Linked DNA regions of Parazoarcus communis. The protein of the gene in region 1 interacts with the protein of each later gene in a pairwise test. Links are inferred from orthologs where the notes say so. Each region holds a gene or a part of one and is shown in the gene's direction. Other genes may lie near its edges. The genes, in order: ftsL and ftsB.

What was found.
Region 2: the proteins of ftsL (region 1) and ftsB interact in binary tests that used the Escherichia coli proteins (3 or more experiments, as listed by UniProt). The link is inferred for Parazoarcus communis from one-to-one orthologs.

What each region holds. Positions count from the first base shown.
Region 1 is NZ_CP022188.1:2,198,544-2,205,972, forward strand. The notes cover bases 1,502-4,501. They hold ftsL (cell division protein FtsL), read left to right. Parts: upstream 1,502-2,869; coding sequence 2,870-3,133; downstream 3,134-4,501. Other genes in these bases: mraZ (division/cell wall cluster transcriptional repressor MraZ), read left to right, coding at 1,502-1,938; rsmH (16S rRNA (cytosine(1402)-N(4))-methyltransferase RsmH), read left to right, coding at 1,935-2,873; CEW87_RS10090 (peptidoglycan D,D-transpeptidase FtsI family protein), read left to right, coding at 3,133-4,501. In the rest of the region: pyrC (dihydroorotase), read left to right, coding at 1-178; CEW87_RS10065 (hypothetical protein), read left to right, coding at 193-627; more of mraZ, read left to right, coding at 1,495-1,501; more of CEW87_RS10090, read left to right, coding at 4,502-4,890; CEW87_RS10095 (UDP-N-acetylmuramoyl-L-alanyl-D-glutamate--2,6-diaminopimelate ligase), read left to right, coding at 4,887-6,386; CEW87_RS10100 (UDP-N-acetylmuramoyl-tripeptide--D-alanyl-D-alanine ligase), read left to right, coding at 6,383-7,429. UniProt on the Escherichia coli protein: Essential cell division protein. May link together the upstream cell division proteins, which are predominantly cytoplasmic, with the downstream cell division proteins, which are predominantly periplasmic.
Region 2 is NZ_CP022188.1:3,111,506-3,118,875, forward strand. What follows is about bases 108-3,048. They hold ftsB (cell division protein FtsB), read left to right. Parts: upstream 108-1,398; coding sequence 1,399-1,698; downstream 1,699-3,048. Other genes in these bases: eno (phosphopyruvate hydratase), read left to right, coding at 108-1,291; CEW87_RS14185 (cyclic nucleotide-binding/CBS domain-containing protein), read right to left, coding at 1,720-2,151; CEW87_RS14190 (C40 family peptidase), read right to left, coding at 2,241-2,858; CEW87_RS14195 (SIMPL domain-containing protein), read right to left, coding at 2,914-3,048. Outside these bases: more of eno, read left to right, coding at 8-107; more of CEW87_RS14195, read right to left, coding at 3,049-3,609; CEW87_RS14200 (DMT family transporter), read left to right, coding at 3,779-4,714; CEW87_RS14205 (gamma carbonic anhydrase family protein), read right to left, coding at 4,669-5,208; CEW87_RS22440 (hypothetical protein), read right to left, coding at 6,496-7,155. UniProt on the Escherichia coli protein: Essential cell division protein. May link together the upstream cell division proteins, which are predominantly cytoplasmic, with the downstream cell division proteins, which are predominantly periplasmic.

The sequences.
Region 1 (7,429 bases):
GCTCGAGGCTTTCGCGAGTCTGAATGGGCCTGCGTTCTACGGCCTCAAGCCGAACCCCGAGCGCATCACCCTGCAGCGCGAGACCTGGCAGGTGCCTGAGTCCTATGGCTATCTTGGTGCGGACCCGCTGGTTCCGCTGCGCGCGGGCGAGTCCGTGGCGTGGAAGCTGGTGCCCTGAGGAGGTCTGGCCCGATGTCCTTCCCACGTCTGCGCTGCATTGCCCTGCTTGCCTTGGCTCCCTTGTTGGCGGCTTGCGAGAACAGTGCCGTTGCCTATTCGATCGAAGGCAAGGAGCACGCGCTGACCTTGTTGCGCGAGCAGCCCTATTTCTGGAGCGACGAGGTCACGCAGTACATCGTTGCGGCGCGTCTGCCGCAATGCCAGAAGAAGGTGCGCATTCATCCCGGGCGTACCACGATGGCCGATATCGAAGTCTTCGATGCGGGTTACCAGATGTGGGCGCTCCATCAGGGCGCCCGGTGGTATCTGGCCAGCACGGAGTCGTGCCAGGTGCAGGATTGGGACAACGCCGGCGATGCGCCGCCCGGTGCGCTCGTGGGGCGCTTCCGCCTGAAGGATGGCGCGCCTGAGTTCGAGGCTGTACCCGTACCCTCCGCTGGAGGGTGAGGCGGCTGCGGGCTTACGGCTTTCGTCGTAATTTGCCTGCTGCTTGCCGGTGCGCCGGACCTGCCGGGGGTTGTCGGGCAGCTTGTTTTGCCGATGGCGCGCCCGAGGCGGGGTGTTCACGTATAATCCGCCCGGGAAGTTCGCCAGGCAGTCGCTGTGCACCTTCGGGTGTGTGGAGGAAAGTCCGGGCCCCGCAGAGCAGGATGCCGGCTAACGGCCGGGCGTCGTGAGGCGACGGAAAGTGCAACAGAGAGCAGACCGCCGATGGCTTTCGCAAGAAAGATCAGGTAAGGGTGAAAGGGTGGGGTAAGAGCCCACCGCAGGACTGGCAACAGGACTGGCACGGTAAACCCCATCCGGGGCAAGGCCAAATAGGGGAGTAATGGCGTGGCTCGCGTCGCTCCCGGGTAGGCTGCTAGAGCTTCACGGTAACGTGTCGCCCAGAGGAATGACTGCCCGATGATCCGGTTTGCGCTGGATCGTTCGACAGAACCCGGCTTATCGGCGAACTTCCCAATTCCCTTATGTTTCGATCCCGGTGCTGACGCGCCGCGGTCCCGAAGTGGCGACATGCCGTCATCCGGCGGTCATTTTTCGTCCGCGTCCTGCGGCTTTCCCCACTTCGCCCCACTCTGCCCAGACCCACTTTCGCAGTTCATGCACTCCTGCATGAAGTTGCGCTATTTGCCTTGATTTAACAGGGTTTATTTGAGCTTGCCTGCTTTGACTTAAGTCATTGTGTAGCAAAGAGTTTCCCTCGTTCGTCGGCTTGACCGGGTTGTGCCTTTACTCTACAGTGGGGATAAGTGGAGAAAAGTGGGGTGGAGTGTCATTTTGATGCTTCGCCCGAACCGTTCAGGGGGCGCGATGTTTCAGGGAGCCGCAGCGCTGAGTCTCGATGCGAAGGGTCGCCTTGCGATTCCCTCGCGGCATCGTGACGCGCTTGCTGTAGAGAATGGGCAGGTGGTCATCACCGCCCATCCTCACGGCTGCCTGATCGTTTACCCGGTTCCTGCGTGGGAGCCGATCCGTGACAAGGTCTTGAGTGCACCCAGCCTCGACCCGGTCTCGGCCCAGCTGAAGCGACTCCTCGTCGGCTTTGCCCAGGACGAGGCGCTCGACAGCGCCGGGCGCGTGCTGATTGCGCCTTCCCTGCGGCAGTTCGCCCGTCTCGAAAAACAGGTCTGGCTGGTGGGGCAGGGCAGCCACTTCGAACTCTGGTCCGACGCCGGCTGGCAGAAACAGCAGGAAGCCATGATGGCGCTGGCGGGCACCGGGCTGCCGCCTGGTTTCGAGAGTCTTGCGCTATGAGCGAGAAAGCGCTGCACATCACCGTATTGCTGCAGGAGGGCGTCGATGCACTGGCGATCCGGCCTGACGGCATTTACGTGGACTGCACCTTCGGGCGTGGTGGGCACAGTCGCGAGATCCTTGCGCGGCTTGGCCCGGCTGGACGCCTGATCGCCTTCGATCGTGACCTCGTTGCCATTGCGGCCGGACGGGAGATGAATGACGACCGACTGACGCTGGTTCATGCCCCGTTCAGCGATCTGGATGTCGAGCTTGAACAGCTCGGCATCGAGCTCGTCGATGGCGTGCTGATGGACCTGGGGGTGTCGTCTCCACAACTCGATGATGGCGCGCGAGGGATGAGCTTTCGCTTTGATGCGCCGCTCGACATGCGCATGGACACAAGTCGCGGACAGACCGTAGCAGACTGGCTGGCGGATGCTTCCGTCGCCCAAATCACGGAGGTACTCAGAGATTATGGAGAAGAACGGTTTGCTTATGCGATTGCAAAGGCGATTGCAGCTGCTCGGACAGGGGGGGCTGTCGAAACCACTGGACAACTTGCCGCGATCGTGGAAAAAACGGTCCGCACGCGCGAGCCGGGGAAGCACCCAGCGACGCGCAGTTTCCAGGCTCTACGGATTTTCATCAATCAGGAGCTTGAGGAGCTGACGCAGGTGCTGCCTGTCTGTGTCCGTCGACTGCGGACCGGTGGCAGGCTGGCTGTGATCAGTTTCCATTCGCTCGAGGACCGCATCGTCAAGCGCTTCATGCGCGACGGCTCGCGTCCGCCCCAGCTGCCGGCGCGCCTGCCGGTGCGTGCTGCCGACATGCCGAAGCCGCCGCTGGTGCTGGTCGGCAAGGCGGTGCACCCGGGGGATGAAGAGGTTGCACATAACCCGCGCTCCCGCAGCGCGGTGATGCGCGTGGCCGAGCGTACGGAGGCCGCAGCGTGATCCGCCTCGATGCACTCCTCGTCGCGCTCGTGGTGGCCAGTGCGCTTGGCGTCGTTGCCGCGCAGCACCAGGCCAGAAAGCTGTTCTCCGCACTTGAGCGGGAGCAGACCCGTGCGCACGGACTTGAGGTCGAGTGGGGGCAGCTGCAGCTTGAGCAGAGCACCTGGGCGGCGCATGGGCGTGTGGAGAAACTGGCGCGCGAGCGGCTCGGACTGCGGCCGCCGGTTCAGGGGCAGGTTGTCGTGCTGGAGGCGCAATGATGCAAAAACAGCGCACTGTCACCTTTAATCACAATCCCTTGCTCAAGCGCGAGTTGCCCGTGTGGCGTTCACGTTTTGTGCTGATGGTTCTGCTTGGCTGCATGCTGGTGCTGGTCGGGCGGGCGCTTTTCCTGCAAGGCATCAACAACGAATTCCTCCAGGCCAAGGGCGAGATGCGCTACGCCCGTGTGCTTGAAGTGCCGGCAACCCGGGGGCGGATCACAGATCGCAATGGCGACATGTTCGCCGTGAGTACGCCGGTGCGCTCCGTGTGGGCAATCCCGACCGACGTCAATCTCGAGCCGGGCGAGGCGAGGCAGCTGGCAAAGCTGCTCGAGATGGATGTTGCCGAACTCAATGCCAAGCTGGCGTCGGGGCGTGACTTCGCCTATCTGAAACGCCAGCTCTCACCCGATGTGGCCGAGCGTATTGCGGAGCTCAAGCTCTCGGGTATCCATCAGCAGCGTGAATACCGTCGTTTCTATCCTGGAGGCGAGGTGACGGCGCACATGCTGGGCTTCACCAGCGTCGAAGATCGCGGTCAGGAAGGCATCGAACTCGCGTACGAAGCGCAGCTCGCCGGTCAGCCCGGCTCGCGGCGGGTGATCAAGGATCGTCGGGGGCAGGTCGTCGAAGACGTCGAGTCCATCCGGCCGCCGCGTGATGGCGAGGACGTCGTGCTCGCGATGGATGGCAAGATCCAGTATCTCGCCTACTCGGCCTTGCGCGAAGCAATGCAGAAATTCCGTGCCAAGGCGGGTGCCGTTGTGGTCGTGGATGTGCAGACCGGCGAAGTGCTGGCGCTGGCCAATGCGCCCACCTTCAATCCGAATAATCGCGCCAACCTGACCGGCGCGCAGCTGCGGAACCGGGCATTCACCGATACCTTCGAGCCGGGTTCGGTCATGAAGCCCTTCGTCGCCGCGCTTGCGCTCGAGAGTGGCAAGTTCAAGGCCGCGACCAAGATCGACACCAGCCCGGGGCGCATGACGATCGGCACCGCGACGATTGGCGATGCGCATCCTCATGGCGTCCTGACGGTTGCCGAGGTCATCCAGAAGTCTTCGAACGTCGGTACGGTCAAGATGGCGCTGCAGTTCAGCCCGGATGAGATGTGGCGCCTGCTCGACGGGCTGGGTTTCGGCTCGCAGCTCAGCCTCGGATTTCCGGGCGAAGCGACCGGCCGCCTGCGTCCAGCCAAGTCGTGGCGTCCGATCGAGCAGGCCACGATGTCCTATGGGCACGGGATTTCGGTCAGTCTGATTCAGATTGCTCACGCATATCTCGCTTTCGCGCGCGATGGTGATCTGCTTCCGCTGTCACTGACCCGGGTCGATACACCCAAAGCGGCCCCGAAACGGGTTTTCTCGCCCCAGGTGGCAAGAGAAGTCCGGGCCATGCTCGAGTTGGCTGCCGGGCCAGGAGGGACCGCGCCCCAGGCCCAGGTGCCGGGCTATCGCGTTGCAGGCAAGACCGGCACCGCATACAAGCTGGAGGGGGGGCAGTACGTCAAGAAGTACATCTCCTCGTTCGTCGGCCTTGCGCCCGTGTCCCGTCCGCGACTGGTCGTCGCGGTGATGATCGATGAGCCCACCGGTGCGCATTACGGTGGCGCAGTTGCAGCCCCGGTCTTTGCCCGTATCGTCGAAGGCTCTCTGCGCGCGTTGGGTGTGGCACCCGACGCACCCATCACGCCACTGCAGCTTGCTCGCAAGCAAGGTGCCGAAGCTGTGACTGCGGTGCGGGAGAGCATGTGAGCGAGCAGGCCCAAACGATCCTCGAACAACTGCGTAAGCAGGGCGTCACGCCCACGGGCATCACCGCTGATTCGCGCCGTGTCGGCGCGGGCGATGTCTTTGCCGCGTGGCCGGGCTATGCGACCGATGGACGTCGTTTCATCGATTCTGCCGTCGCCGCGGGTGCTGCTGCTGTGCTTTACGAAGGCAGTGACGGCTTTCAGTGCGCCACGGGTGCCCGCCCGCTCATCGCGGTCAATGGCCTGCGCGAACTGGCCGGACATCTGGCGCACGAGATCTACGAGCGTCCCTCGGAGAAACTCTGGCTCGCCGGCGTGACGGGCACCAATGGCAAGACCACGGTCAGCCAGTGGCTGGCGCGGGCGCTGGATGAACTCGGCTGCCGCTGCGGCATTGTCGGTACCCTGGGTTGCGGTTTCGTCGATCAGCTTTCGGCAAGTGCCAATACGACGCCGGACGCGCTTGATCTGCATCGCCTGCTGGCAGGCTTCGTGTCGGCTGGCGCCGGTGCGGCCGCCATGGAAGTGTCCTCGATCGGGCTCGATCAGGGGCGGGCGAATGGCGCCTGCTTCGACGTTGCAATCTTCACCAACCTGTCGCGGGACCATCTCGATTATCACCGCACGATGGATGCCTACGCGGCTGCCAAGGCGCGCATGTTCGATCTGCCAGGTGTTGGCGAAGCGGTGATCAATCTGGACGACGCCTTCGGCCTGATGCAGGCGCGCCGTCTGCTGGATGCGGGGCGGCGTGTGCTGGGCTACACCCGGATCGCATCGAATGCGGATGCTGTGCCGGGCGCCCGTGTGCTCGTCGGCGACCGGCTTGAAACCACTGCGTCCGGCCTGCGCTTCACCGTGCTCTGGGAAGGGCGCAAGTTCGACCTTCAGGTGCGCATGGTGGCGCCCTTCAACGTGTCCAACCTGCTTGCCGTCATTGGCGCCCTGATTGCCCGCGGCGTGGCGCTGGACGAGGCGCTGCACGTGGCTGCCAGGCTGACGCCGCCCGAGGGCCGGATGCAGCTCGTCGGCGGCGTGGCCGAGCCGCTGGTCGTGATCGACTATGCTCACTCGCCGGATGCACTGGCAAAGGTTCTCGAGGCCTTGCGCGGGACGGTGCGTACCCGGGGAGGGCGTCTGATCTGTGTGTTCGGCTGTGGCGGTGATCGTGATCCCGGAAAGCGACCGATGATGGGAGAGGTGGTGCGCGAGCTTGCCGACCGTGTCGTCGTAACCAGTGACAATCCGCGTAGCGAAGATCCACAGCAGATCATCGACGCCATCATGGAGGGCGCAGGTGCCGGTGCGGAAAGCATCGTTGACCGCGCCCTGGCAATCCGGACCGCGGTCGCCGACGCGGGCGCGGACGATGTGATCCTTCTTGCGGGAAAGGGACACGAACCCTATCAGGAAGTCCATGGCACGCGCCTGCCCTTCCTCGATCTTGAACATGCCCGTGCGGCCTTGCGCGAATGGAACGGGGGGAGCAACACATGATGACACTGCTGGACGCGGTGCGCGCCCTCGCTACCCGGGATGCCCGGGTCATCGGTGCTGCGCGCTTCGAGTCGGTTGGAACGGATACCCGGAATCTGCAGGTCGGGCAGCTTTTCGTTGCCCTGCGCGGTGACCGCTTCGACGGGCACGATTTCATCGATGTCGCCGCTGCCGCAGGCGCTGCCGCTGCACTGGTCGATTCGCGCTGGGCGGAAATGCACCCGGGCGCCCCCTTGCCACTGGTGGTGGTGGACGACACCCGGCTTGCACTCGGCACGCTTGCTGCCGCCTGGCGTGCAGGATTCGACCTGCCACTGATTGGTGTGACCGGCAGCAATGGCAAGACCACGGTAAAGGAAATGTGTGCTGCCATCATGCGCGCCGACGCCGCCCTGAATGGCGCGGGTGGCGATGCCGTGCTGGCGACGCGGGGCAATCTGAACAACGACATCGGCCTGCCGCTGACCCTGCTTGAACTGCGTGACCACCATCGTGCGGCCGTGATCGAGATGGGGATGAACCGTCCGGGCGAGATTGCCTATCTGACCGGCCTGGCACGTCCGACCGTGGCCGTGGTGAACAACGCACAGCGGGCGCACCTGCAGGGCATGGGCTCGCTGACAGAGGTTGCGCGCGAGAAAGGCAGCATCTATCAGGGGCTCAGGTCCGATGGCGTGGCGATCATCAACGCCGACGACGCGCATGCGGACTACTGGCGGGAGCTCAACGCCGGTCACAGGATTGTGACATTCGGTATCGACGAGGCAGCGGACGTGCGCGGCCGGTGTACCCTCCACGGCCTCGGATCGCAGCTCGAACTCGATACTCAGCAGGGGCGGGTCGGGATCGCGCTGCAGGTGCCGGGTCTTCACAACGCACGCAATGCCGTTGCTGCGGCGGCGGCCTGCCTGGCGGCCGGTGCAGCGCTGGATGCGGTGGTCGAAGGGCTGACCGAATTTGCCGGGACCAAAGGTCGCCTGCAGCGTCGCACGGGACCGCGCGGTTCGGTGATTCTGGATGACAGCTATAACGCCAATCCCGAT
Region 2 (7,370 bases), 910 kb from region 1 along the record:
AACGAAAATGAGTGCAATCGTTGATGTGATCGCCCGCGAAATTCTGGACTCCCGTGGCAATCCCACCGTCGAAGCCGACGTGCTGCTCGAATCCGGCGTCATGGGCCGGGCTGCAGTGCCGTCCGGTGCGTCGACCGGCTCGCGTGAGGCCATCGAACTGCGTGACGGCGACAAGGCGCGCTACCTCGGCAAGGGCGTGCTGCGCGCGGTCGAGAACGTCAATACCGAGATCGCCGAAGCCATCATCGGCCTCGACGCCGAAGAGCAGGCCTTCATCGATCGCACCCTGATCGAGCTCGATGGTACCGAAAACAAGGGCCGCCTGGGCGCAAACGCCATGCTGGCAGTGTCGATGGCGGTGGCCAAGGCTGCGGCTGAAGAGGCCGGTCTGCCGCTGTACCGTTACTTCGGCGGTGCAAGCCCGATGGTGATGCCGGTGCCGATGATGAACGTCATCAACGGCGGCGAGCACGCCAACAACAGCCTGGACATCCAGGAATGCATGATCATGCCGGTGAGCATGACCAGCTTCCGCGAAGCCCTGCGCTGTGGCGCCGAGATCTTCCATCACCTGAAGAAGATCACCGACAAGAAGGGTTACCCGACGACCGTTGGCGACGAAGGTGGTTTTGCACCCAACGTGTCCGGCACCGAAGAAGCGCTCAACCTGATCCAGGAAGCCATCATCGCCGCCGGCTACGAGCCGGGTCGTGACGTGCTGCTCGCGCTCGACTGCGCTGCCTCGGAGTTCTACAAGGACGGTAAGTACGAGCTCAAGGGCGAAGGCCTGTCGCTGACCGCTGAAGGCTTTACCGACTACCTGGCAACGCTGTGCGACAAGTTCCCGATCGTGTCGATCGAGGACGCGATGGCCGAGGGTGACTGGGCTGGCTGGAAGCATCTGACCGAGCGTCTGGGCAAGAAAGTCCAGCTCGTGGGTGACGACCTGTTCGTGACCAACACCCGGATTCTTGCCGAAGGTATCGAGCAGGGCGTGGCCAACTCGATCCTGATCAAGATCAACCAGATCGGTACGCTGACCGAAACCTTTGCTGCCGTCGAGATGGCAAAGCTGGCGGGTTACACCGCAGTGATCTCGCACCGTTCGGGTGAAACCGACGACTCCACCATCGCCGATATCGCTGTCGGCCTGCGTGCGATGCAGATCAAGACCGGTTCGCTGTCGCGTTCGGACCGCATCTCCAAGTACAACCAGCTGCTGCGCATCGAGGAAGATCTCGGCGATACCGCCAGCTACCCGGGTACGCGCGCGTTCTACAATCTGCGCTGATCCGGCTGACGCGGCTGCGGCCGCGTTGATCCCGAGGAAAGGCCGACGGATAATCCGCCGGCCTTTTGTCTATTCTATGAATGTTTTTCTTGGCGCCTGATGTCGACATGCGTTGGCCTGTAATGATTCTTGCCGTATTGGTCGTCGTGCTCCAGTACCCGCTCTGGCTGGGCAAGGGTGGGTGGCTGCGTGTGTGGGACGTTGACCGGCAGCTGCAGGCGCAGCGCGACGAGAACTACCGCCTCGAGCAGCGCAATGCCAGTCTCGAGGAAGAGGTGCGCGACCTCAAGTCGGGCAATGACGCCATCGAAGAGCGCGCGCGCTACGAACTTGGCTTGACGCGCGAGGGTGAGATCTTTGTGCAGATCCCCCAGAAAGCAACGAACCGGCCGGAGCCGGTTCAGTAATTTTGCGCGGGCTTGCCGGCGCTACAGCAGTTCGGTGATCGATGCCCGCTGCTCAAGCTCCTGTTCGAACGCAATCATTTCGGTTCCGAGTGCGTCACGCGCCGAAACCATGCCAATGGGGCGGTCGCCCTTTACCACCGGGACGTGCCGGAAGCCCCCTTCAAACATCAGGTGCATGGCGTGCCCGAGTGGCTGTTCGGCATCGATGGTCTGCAGCGTGGTGGTCATCACATCGGCCAGCGTCGTTCGGGTCGGGTCCAGTCCGGTCGCCAGCACTCTGTTCAGTGCGTCGCGCTCGGTGAACAGCCCGGTCAGGCGTTCGCCCTCCACGACCATGATGGCGCCAACCCGTGCCTGCGCCATCTTCTTGCTGGCTTCGAACACGCTCAGCGTCCTGGCTGCGGTCACGACGGTCTGGCCCCGAATTACGTCTCCCACCTTTCTCATCGGCATTTTGGTGTCTCCTCCGTTATGGTTCCTGCAGCTTATTCACCTTAGGTTTCAGTGCAGCGACATTCAAGACGGGAAACCCCTGCTGCCGGTCAGCTGCTTTCGAGCAGGCTGCGCGCGCCGTCGATGCGCGGGGCAAAGTAGCGGTTGTCGAGCCGCTCGACCCGCACCACGCCACGACTCGACGGTGCATGGACGAACTTGCCGTCGCCGATATAGATGCCCATGTGCGAGTGGCGCTTCTTCTGCGTATTGAAGAACACCAGGTCACCGGGCCGTAATTCGGCCGGGTCGATGGGGCGGGTTCGGTCGGCAATGCTCGCGGCGTTGTGCGGGAGCTTGCGGCCACTGATCTGCTCAACGATGTAGCTCACCATGCCGCTGCAATCGAGGCCTGCGTCGGGATTGCGACCGCCAAAGCGGTAGCCGGTGTCGAGCAGCCCGAGCGCGTAGAGGACCAGCTCCTGAGTCTGCGCCGAGTTGTCGAGTGCGAAGTAATCGCGGTCGGGCGTTTGCGGTGCGGACTGCGGCAGGGATGAGACCGGCCCGGATGTCGGCGTGGTGCTGCAGCCGGCGAGCACCGAAAGCACAAGTGCCAGCGTGAACGAAAGCGTCCGCCCGACAGAGGGTGGGGCGGACGTGCAGGCTTCAAGTGCTGGCTGAGAGCCGCGTGCTGCGCTGATGTGAGCGGTATGGGGGCAATTCGGCATGCGTTGAAAGATAGGCGATCAGCGCAGACGCGTCCACCCCCTTGGGGGCTTCAGTCTAGTCCAGCAGTTCGATACTGCCGCTTACCGTGACGGATACCTCGCTTTCGCCGCCCTCGATCGGCGCCGGGGCGGCTTCGGCCATCATCGCAGCCCCGCGCATCTTGGCGAAAACAGGCGGTCGATATCCAGACTCCGACACATTAAGACGATGAATCCGGTAGCGCTTGCCCAGGGTGCTGGCGATCAGCGTGGCGCGCTGTTCAAAACTGCGCAAAGCGTCGACGGTGGCCTCGTCGGCCGCCTTTCGCCGCGTTTCCGGCGCCGGCTGCAGCGTGATCTGCGAGACCGCGAGCTCGCGCTGCAGATTGCCGACCAGTTCGGACAGGGCCGCACTGTTCCGGCTCTCGAGCCGGATCTCCGAGCGCATGCGCCAGGCTTCGATCTTGCCGCCGCCCTTGGCGTATACAGGCCAGGTCGAGGTGCCTGCCGACTGGGTCTTGATGTCAGCGTAGCGACGACTCGTCTCCAGCGCAGCAGCGATACTGCGATTGACCTGGCGTGCAACGACGGCCGCGTCGGGGCCGGACTGCTCGGCATAGAGCTGGGCGATGCCTAGGTCGTTGGTGGCCGCCTGGCTGGCTTCGGCCGATAGATCCACGGTACGCAGCGGCGGCGTGTCGTTGTTGGCAGCCGTGGCGGTCAGCGCGGTCACGGCGAGGAGGGCTGCAATCAGCGGGCGGGCAGTACGCATGAGGGCTCCAAGAGAAGGGGAGGAGCGCAATGTATACCGCATCGTCGCCCCGAAGCGGGTATGCAGGTGTAAATGACAACGGTAAATGCGCGTGGCTTCCTGTTCACCCATCTTGACCCGTGGCGAGGGGGTGGGCATGCTTGCGCGTCCTTCCTCTGTGCCCGCCCCCATGAATCGCGATCGTCTCGTCGGTGTCCTGCTTGTCGCGCTGTCGGCCACCGCGTTTGGCGCCATGGCGGTCTTCGCCCGCTATGCCTACGCAGACGGTGCCGGGCCGGTCGCGGTGCTGTTTCTGCGTTTTCTGCTGGCCGGCAGCGTCCTGGCTGTGAGCATGCTCATTACTCGCCGGCGCTGGCCACGGGGGCGCAATCTGCTCGTGCTGGCGGCGATGGGCGGGCTGTTCTATGTGGGGCAGTCGTTGAGCTTCTTTACCGCGCTCAATCACGCTGCAGCCGGTCTCGTGGCGCTGCTGCTCTATCTGTATCCGTTTCTTGTCACGGTGCTCGGGGCCGTGCTGCTGCGGCGGCGCCTGACCGTCGCACGCATGTGTGCAGTGCTGCTTGCACTGGTCGGGACCGCGTTGACGCTGGGCGGCCACTTGTCGGGCGAACCGCTTGGTATCGCGCTGGGCTTGCTGGCGGCGCTGATCTATTCCGTCTACTTCCTGATCGGAAGTCTGGTGCTCGACCGCGAAGATCCGATCGCTTCCGCAACGGTCGTCATGCTTGCCGCCGCAATCGTCTTCGGCGGCATTGCCGCGGCGTTCCCGACACCCTTTCCGGCGACGCTTTCAGGCTGGCTGGCGGTTGGCGCGATCGCCGTGGTATCGACCGTCGTTGCCATGGTCAGCCTCTTTGCCGGCATACGTCGCCTGGGCGCTGCGGACGCAGCGACCCTGTCCACGCTCGAACCGGTGGTTACCGTGCTGCTTGCAGCGGTGTTTCTGGCGGAGCCGTTACAGGCAAATCAGCTGCTTGGCGGCGCCGTCATTCTTTCAGCGGTGATCTGGCTGACGCGCGCCGAAGCATCTCCTGCAGCGGATGCGACGGCGCAAGCGCCTCAAGCTGCGGCAGAGGGCTCTAGCGGGCGCAGCTCGGCCTTGTAGAGTTGCGCGTTTTCTACATAGTGGCGGGCATTCGCGCGCAGGCCGGCGATATCGGCGTCGCTCAGCTCACGGATCACGCGGCCGGGCGAACCCACGACCAGTGATCGGTCCGGAATCACCTTGCCTTCCGGAATCAGCGCGTTGGCGCCGATGATGCAATCCTTGCCGACGACTGCGTTGTTCAGCACCACAGCGTTGATGCCGATCAGGCTGCCGTCGCCGATGCTGCAACCATGCAGCATCACCATGTGTCCAACCGTGACGTTGGCGCCAATTGTCAGCGGCACGCCGTCATCATTGTGAAGCACGGAGCCGTCCTGAATATTGGTGTTGTCGCCGATCACGATCGGGTCGTTGTCACCGCGGATGACCACGTTGTACCAGATGTTCACATTCTGCCCGGTCTCTACCGAACCGATTACCGTGGCGTTGTGTGCGATCCAGGTGCCTTCACCCAGGCGGGGCGTGCGATCGCCCAAGGCGTAAATGCTCATTCAGATTCTCACTATCCTGTTGCTGCGGCGGGCCGCTTAGGGGGCGTTGATCATAGCAACTGGAGGGGAGGCTGTGGGTATCTCAAGCAGGTGAATGCCGTGCCGCAATGGGGCATGAAAATAAATTCGTTCGGGCGCTTGCACTCCAGTAGCAGTAGATGCATAATTCGCGCCCTGCGTTGGACGGACAGCACGAAAGTCTTCCGGTGAAAACGAAAGTTTTCAAAAAAACGCAAAAGAAGTTGACAAATGTTAGAAATGCTCTAAAATGTCGCTTCTCTGCTGCAAGGCAGTGAGTAAAAAGCAGTACAAAGCGCCCGTAGCTCATCTGGATAGAGTACTTGGCTACGAACCAAGGGGTAGGAGGTTCGAATCCTTCCGGGCGCGCCACATATTCAAGCAAAAAGCCAATCCTTCGGGGTTGGCTTTTTGCTTTTCTGCGTCTGGATGGCACCGATTAGCCTTGCTGCTCACCTCGTCGCTCAAAGAGACGGGGTTCCCCGATAGCCTCAGTCACACGCCCACTAGTTCCGCTTCGTACGCTTTGACCGTGTAATCCTGCGCGTCGAGCATCGCGCCTGGGTACCCGGCCTGGGGAACTTGAATTTACTCGCGCCTGTGGTGGAGTCTAGTATTAACAACAGGCTTACTTGCGTGGCAGCTTGAGTCGTGGTGCCTTACAAACAATGAGAACGGCGCCGTACAGGGAGGGCATCCGATGGGTGGCGCCGCGTAACGCCGGTCGTGTCTTCACTCCTTTAATTGCCGCAATGGCTGTTACATGTACTGGCTGCCGTTCGTGATCGCGCCGCCCGAGTGGGTTTTCTCCGTGTGGGCTTGGCTGGGCGCATTCCGTTCGCTAATCACTGGCAGACGTGCGGTGGACAGGAAGGAGTTGATATGAAAACGATCGGCCTTTCAGGTTTTCCGTTCGACAGCCGGTTTCTCAGGGCGACCGCCCGCGCTGCTGGAGCAGTGGTGTCATTGGCAGCAATGAACGCCCATGCAGACTGCAGCACTGTGGCAGGAGAAATGATCTGCGATGGCGATCTCTCTGCTGGAATCACAATCAACTCGCCTCCCAGTCCGTCCGTCTTGCAGGTTCGCAGCCTGACTGCTGACGTTGCGCCAGTTGATGGCGTTGTTGGCATCAGATTCTTTAGTCTGGGGAGTACCGGACGGAAAGGAGATGACTCCGGATTTCTTGAGTTTACCGGCGATAGCGGGCATTCGGGCGGGGCTGGTGCCGGCTTGGAAACCCGCGTACGTAGCGGGATGTGGCAGGTCTCAACCAAAGGGAATGCTGCTCATGGGATTCATATCGAATCCGGCGGCGGAAATGGCGGTCAGGGTGGAGAAGGAACTGGGCTTAAGTATTTTCCAGGCCAGGGTGGAAAAGGGGGAAATGCTGGGTCTGGTGGAGATGTGATGGTCGACTTTGCTGGCGACATTGCCAGTACTGGTGGAAGCGGCAACGGAATCTTTGGACACAGTTGGGGCGGTAACGGGGGTAATGGAGGCGACGGCAGGAACAGTTTGGAAGGCACCGGAAACGGGGGGAACGGTGGGCGTGGGGGGCTTGGTGGCGGTGTCTCGTTGCTCAGCGCTGGAAGCATTGTCACGCTTGGTAATAATGCCTACGGCATGTACGGCCTCAGTGAAGGTGGCGACGGTGGTCATGGTGGAGGCGGGTACGGCAGCCTGAGCGCGGCAGAAGGTGGCGATGGAGGCGCGGCTGGTGACGGTGGCTGGGTGATCCTCACCAACAACGGCGATGTTTCCACGCGCGGGGAGGCGTCTCATGGTGTCTTGGCGCAGAGCCAGGGCGGGCTGGGAGGTGACGGCGGAGGAATTGGCGGGTTGGTGGTTGGAAGCGGTGGTGCTGGTAAGAACGCTGGCCATGGAGGCCTTGTACAGGTCAACAATTTTGGCGTGATTGAAACTCACAGCAATAATTCTTATGGCATTTTTGCGAGAAGTGTCGGCGGCTTTGACGAGAGCACCGGTGGTGGGGGTGGCGGGAGCGCGCTCGGCCTATACGTATTTGGCGGCAGCGCTGGAAGCGGTGGTGCGGGCGGTACGGTTAGTGTTAACAACCGCGGCCGAGTCGCCACCTTCGCAGACGGTTCCACGGCTGTTCTTGCCGAGAGTATCGGCGGTGG